DNA from 2 places in the Pectobacterium parvum genome. Region 2 is predicted to be linked to the other one. Evidence: riboswitches for the same ligand, from Rfam matches in the RefSeq annotation. Region 2 holds a riboswitch; the other holds the start of a gene.
The links. Region 2 has a riboswitch for thiamine pyrophosphate ahead of thiM (hydroxyethylthiazole kinase). Riboswitches for the same ligand answer to the same signal wherever they lie in the genome.
Positions count from the first base shown of each region.

Region 1 (3,152 bases), 720 kb from region 2:
GACAGCACTGTGGCAAAGCTGGCGAAGCAGAGCATAAAAATCAGCGCGCCCGTGGGTAAAATCTGTCGGCGCAGGGCGGGCCATTCCAGCAGGCGGAAATGCTGCCAGCTGTTCATGCCCAGATTGGCCGCCAACTGACGCTGCTCGGTGGCGATGCCTTCTAACGACTGCAACAGCAATCGGGTTGCCAGAGGCAGATTGAAGAAGACGTGCGCCAGCAGGATGCCCTGCAACCCAGAGGGCGAAAACGTGTATTTCAGGTCAAACCAGCCCAGCGCAGAGGCCAGCCAGCCTTGCCGACCATAAACGCTGAGCAGGCCAAAAACGGCGACCAGCACGGGCAGCACCAGCGTCATTGCGCACAATCGTAGCAGCCAGCGGTAACCGGGAAAGCGACGTCGATACAGCGCTCTGGCAAGGAAGATCGCCGGAACGGTGGAAAACAGCGCAGAGAGAAAGGCCTGCCAGAAGGTAAACCGGATGACATGCCAGAGATAGCTGTCATGCCATAGCGTGCGCCACTGGCTTTCTGGCGCCTGTAGCCACAGGGCACCGAAAGCCAGTGCGGCAACGGAAATTAACAGCGTTGTGGCCAGTAACCCTGGCCACAGACGTCCGCCGATCAGTGGCTGACGGCGCGTTGCCATGCCTGAATCCACTGTGTCCTTTGGTCAGCGACTTCTTGCGCGCTGAACTGCATGGCTTTTTCCGGCACCGCGAGCGTCGCGAAGCCTGCTGGCAGATCAGTTTTAACCGCCGGATACATCCAGTTCGTGGTAGGAATAGCCTGTTGGAAGGTTGGGCTCAGGATGAACTGCATAAAGCGTTTTGCCAGCTCGGGATTTTTGCTGGACGCCAGCTGCCCGGCGACTTCAATTTGCAGATAGTGCCCTTCGCTGAAGGTCGCTGCTGCGTAGTTGTCTTTCTTCTCTTCAATGATGTGATAGGCTGGCGACGTGGTGTAGCTCAGCACCAGATCCGCTTCCCCTTTCAGGAACAGACCGTAGGCTTCGCTCCAACCTTTGGTGACGGTAACGGTTTTTTTCGCCAGCTTCTGCCAGGCTTGCGGCGCATCGTCGCCATACACTTTCTGCATCCACAGCAGCAGACCGAGTCCCGGCGTGCTGGTGCGTGGATCCTGATAGATCACTTTCCACGGTTCGTTGCTGTCCACCAGCTCATGCAGGCTTTTCGGCGGGTTCTTCAGCGTATTTTTGTTATACACAAACGCGAAATAGCCGTAGTCATAAGGAACGAACGTCTTATTGTTCCAGCCGCCCGGCACCGTGACGGCGCGGGTGTCCAAATTGTGTGGCGCAAACAGGCCGGTTTGTTCTGCTGCCTGCAACAGGTTGTTGTCCAGTCCCAGAATGATGTCCGCTTTGCTGTTTTTGCCTTCCATACGCAGACGGTTTAGCAGCGAGGCACCGTCTTCCAGTGCGACGAAATTCAGTTCGCACTCGCACTCTTTTTCAAATGCGGTCTTGATGATAGGGCCCGGACCCCATTCGGAAGCGAACGAATCGTAGGTATAAACGGTAAGCGCAGGCTTGGCGAAGGCCGAAGCAGAGAGTAGTAACAGGCAAGGCAGGCTGATTTTCAGCGCGGTGGCTGAACGGTGTAGTAATTGATTTAACACTTTGCACTCCTGAGAATCATAGGGTGGCAAAGGACTTTGAGGCAGCAATAAGCCGCACTCTCAAATCCCTTCGCCGGTATTAACCGGATCAGGTTCGACGGGTATCTTCTCAGCGAAAAATTTTCCGCACCCCGTTGAGAACGGCACATTGTAAAGGGTTAAGTCGGGCGGCGAAAGGCTCTCAGCGTTCCGGCGGTGCAAACCAGGCGGATTTAAAATCAAACCAGCCCAACATATTCATCCTGACGCCGCGCATACTGCGCTGCCCTTGAAGTTGCAGCCAGTGGTGCAACAGCGGATACAGTTGGCCGCTATCGATCAGTTTTTCACACCATTCCGCCATCGGCAGTGAGTGATTGCGCCACTGCTGCGCGTCCGCATGCAGATCGTCATCCAGACAGTGCTGCACCAGTGGGAGTTCGTAGAGCATCGCGAACAGGGAGAATTCGAGCGGCAAATAACAATTCACGCTGCTAAACCAGATATCGCTTTCGGCATTGCCTTGATACCAGTCTTCGTAGCTGACCGTCTGGATATGCAACGTGACGCCGTGCTGCGCCAGTAGCGTGCGCATAATCTCGCTTAATATCCGGTATTCAGGATGCGCCTGATAGAACGTGAGTGTGACTTCAGTCAGCCCTTTTGGAAGGGATTGCGGCACATCGGGATGGTGATGGTGCCAGCGCGGCAGCAGGCTGTAGGCCGGTGACCAGTCACGCTGGTTGCTGGTATTGGCGTGGTTGAGTAGCGAAATCGGGTTAAATACCTGTCTGAGCCACTGCTGCGCTTCCGGTCGTGATGCTAACGGCGAACGCTTGTCGAACAGCAGGAAATAGCCGCCTTCTTCCATCCGGCTTTCTAACTGTTCGTGACGAGAATTGTCAGACTGGAGCTGGATGGACACCGGCATTTCCTCCGGTTCGTCCGGCAGGACCCAGATATTGACCTCATCAATCAACGCCCGATAGCCAAAATAATCATCGAAGGCGTGGATCTTCAGTTGATTGCTGTTATTACGCACCACGGCGTAAGGGCCGGTGCCAATCGGGTGTTGGGCAAAATCCGGTAGCGTTTTCCACTCTTGCGGCAAAATCATGGCGTGCACGCTGCCTAATAGCCACGGTAGCCATTTATCTGGGCTGTTTAGCTGGATATCGATCACGAATGGCATCGGCGACGTTACGGCTTCAATATGAGAAAAGAGTGGAAGCGGAATAAGACGAGAGAGTGATGTGGTGATGTCATCCATTGTGAGCTCGCGCCCATGATGAAAGCGGATGGCTGGGCGCAGATAGAAGCGCCAATGCAGGGGGGAGATCATCTGCCAGTGATGAGCCAGATCGGGTTCAATTTCCCCATTTTCCTCATTTATATTGGTGAGTCCGCTGAAAATTTGCCGGGCAATGTGCATCTCTGAACGCCGTAGCGCCGAGCCGGGCAGTAAATTGCGTAAAGGACGGTAATAGAGGATGCGCAGAATGTGTTTCCCCTGCCGGAAGCTCCGCCCAAGGTG
Region 1 covers NZ_CP087392.1:4,049,653-4,052,804, reverse strand. The annotation lists gene thiP (thiamine/thiamine pyrophosphate ABC transporter permease ThiP) at 1-647, opposite strand, end outside; gene thiB (thiamine ABC transporter substrate binding subunit) at 623-1,603, opposite strand; TPP riboswitch at 1,687-1,783, opposite strand; gene sgrR (HTH-type transcriptional regulator SgrR) at 1,821-3,152, opposite strand, start outside.
Region 1: another riboswitch for thiamine pyrophosphate. It lies ahead of thiB (thiamine ABC transporter substrate binding subunit); the one in region 2 lies ahead of thiM (hydroxyethylthiazole kinase).

Region 2 (3,152 bases):
CTTTTCAGTGTAACTCAAACCATCTTCTGCGACAGAGCCATAACGGCCACCAATGATCAGCAGATAGTAATCACAGTCATCAATTACTTTTTTTATGAATTCCCATTGACCTTCATCGATTGCTGGGAATAACTCCATTCCTGCTGGGATGCAATCCATTTCTATTAGCGTCTGTATAACGTGTTTCCGTTCCTCTTCCAAATCCGTAAACGTTGAACTTACGAAAACCTGGTAACGTTTATCCATTTCTATCCCTTAAAAGAGGAAGGGGCATGAAGCCCCTTCATTCAACATTAACCCGCGTGGCGGTAGGAATCACGCATACCATCACGATAGCCTTCAGCAAATGCTGCTTGTGGGCTTTTATGGCGTACAGTGCCCGCTTGGCTATCAGGTAAAACATGCAAATTTACCCAGACTTGTTCCGTTCGAGATAAGCCTGATTGGTAGCCTTGATCGTAGGCGCAGCCACAACATTTATGCCGCCCCTCACCACCTTGGTCATCTGGCAGGTTAATGAAAGCCGTATTGTATCGATGAGACTTATTACAGATTGTCATGTGTAGCTCCTTATGAGCACTAATTGGTATTTACATGACCATCCAAGCTCGGCACAATCAAACCGTAGAAATGAAAGTGAGGCTAACAAACGTTATGAGTCTGCAAACTCATGGTGGTCATGCTTCATAAGCCGGATTCACAATTTATGAATCCGGTTTTTTTATGCCTGTCATTAACGCGATATCTATATGTAGTGTATTAATTTCATTAAAATACTACATGCTGGGTATTTTAGTTGAGATTCTTTTGAGTGCAAAGCTTGATTTTGAGGTTGAATTTAGATTTCGACAGGTTAAGAAACGCGCAACCCTTGTCTGAGAAGGCTTACAGAAATGTCAATAACGCGCAAAAAAAATGAAAATTTGATCGAATGTAGATTTCTTTTACGGAAAAATATAACTCGCTGAATTTTTAGAGCGCCTGTAGTGATATCTGGTTTGGGAAGCTTGAAAACTAGAACCTCGTTTAGCCCACTGACTGCGGGTCATCGCAATACTTCTGGCACACAAGCGGGATTGGATGTCCATTTACAATACCTCCCACTGGCATTATCCTGATCGAAGATTAATAAAACATTAATCGCAACATTTTGATTTTAAATGACTCGGGGTGCCCTTCTTTGTGAAGGCTGAGAAATACCCGTACCACCTGATCTGGATAATGCCAGCGTAGGGAAGTCACGGTATGCCCCACCGGTTGCCGCCTTCTTCCACGCCGGTTGGGAGACTTATGAACACGCGACCCGCCGACTTTTCTGCCGCTCAGGCAGCAACATCACTCACTCAATTCCGTTCTGCTTCGCCGCTGGTGCACTGTCTGACCAATGATGTGGTGCAATCTTTTACTGCTAATGTGCTGCTGGCGCTGAATGCGTCGCCTGCAATGGTGGTCGATCCCGAAGAAGCCGCGCAGTTCAGCGCGGTGGCCGATGCGCTGCTGATTAATGTCGGGACGCTGGAGCGCACGCGAACTGAGGCGATGCGGGCGGCGGTAAACAGCGCACATCAGGCGGGTACGCCGTGGGTGCTCGATCCGGTTGCAGTTGGTGGGTTGACCTTTCGGAGTGAATTTTGTCGGGAATTGCTGGCGTGGAAGCCGACGGCGATTCGCGGCAATGCATCTGAAATCATGGCATTGGCGGGGTTAGCTGCACAGGGGCGTGGCGTGGATAGCGCCGATGATTCGCTGGCGGCGCTCCCTGCTGCGCGCGAACTGGCGCGGCAAGTGGGGACGATGGTTGCAGTGACCGGCGTGGTGGATTATGTCACGGACGGCGAGCGAGATATCGCGGTAGCTGGCGGCGATAGCATGATGACGCGCGTGGTCGGGACGGGCTGTGCGCTGTCGGCGGTCGTCGCGGGTTTCTGCTCTTTGGAGGGGGATCGCTTATCGCATGTAGCGGCAGCGTGCTATGTCATGGCGTTAGCAGGGCAGCAGGCGGCTTCGGTGGCGCAGGGGACGGGGAGTTTTATACCCAACTTCCTCGATAGACTTTATACCCTGCGCGCGGAGGATCTGGCATGAAGCGTATCAATGCGTTGACGATTGCGGGCACCGATCCGAGCGGCGGTGCGGGTATTCAGGCGGATTTAAAAGCCTTTTCTGCGCTGGGGGCTTACGGCACCTCGGTCATTACCGCGCTGGTGGCGCAAAACACATGCGGCGTGCAGTCCATCTACCGGATTGAACCGGATTTTGTCGCGGCACAGCTGGATTCCGTGCTGAGCGATGTGCGTATCGACAGCGCCAAGATTGGGATGCTGGCGCAGACCGATATCGTTGAAACCGTTGCCGAACGCCTGCGTCATTACGCGGTGCCTTTCGTGGTGCTGGACACCGTGATGCTGGCGAAAAGCGGTGATCCGCTGCTCGCGCCGGAGGCGGTGGAATCGATCCGTCGTGAGCTGCTGCCGCGGGTGTCCCTGATTACGCCCAATCTGCCGGAGGCCGCCGCGTTGCTGAATACGTCGCCTGCCGCCAACGAGCGGGAAATGCGTGAGCAGGGGGAAGCACTGCTGGCGATGGGCTGTCAGGCGGTGCTGATGAAAGGCGGCCATCTTAGTGAAGCGGAAAGCCCAGACTGGCTGTTCAGCCGGCAGGCCGAGCCACTGCGTCTTAGTTCCCCACGCGTGAATACGCGCCATACGCACGGCACCGGCTGCACGCTGTCTGCTGCGCTGGCGGCACTGCGACCACGTCACGATAGCTGGGGCGAGACGGTCAAGGCAGCGAAGGATTATTTACAGCAGGCATTACAGCAGGCGGACACGCTTGAAGTCGGGCACGGCATCGGCCCCGTTCATCACTTCCATCGCTGGTGGTAACACCATAAGTAAATTGACTTGTACTTTGCGTGACATATTTGTCAGTAATTTCAAACTAAATTAAGCGTGCTCGGCATAGACAGCACGCGGTTCGTCCGGTTACTTTGCTGTGAATTATTGGCGTTAATGTGAAATAGGGTGTGGGGATAACATATGGCAGGTTCTGCTCGCAGTGCGATGGCTGCCAAGGCGCTTCAGACGATACTCAATATCGGCCTGCTGGTGCTGGCGATCATTCTGGTGATTTTTTTAGTCAAGGAAACGTTC
Region 2 covers NZ_CP087392.1:3,324,684-3,327,835, reverse strand. The annotation lists gene LOZ86_RS14940 (DUF4062 domain-containing protein) at 1-246, opposite strand, end outside; gene LOZ86_RS14935 (hypothetical protein) at 294-560, opposite strand; TPP riboswitch at 1,157-1,253, shown strand; gene thiM (hydroxyethylthiazole kinase) at 1,291-2,085, shown strand; gene thiD (bifunctional hydroxymethylpyrimidine kinase/phosphomethylpyrimidine kinase) at 2,082-2,885, shown strand; gene psiE (phosphate-starvation-inducible protein PsiE) at 3,039-3,152, shown strand, end outside.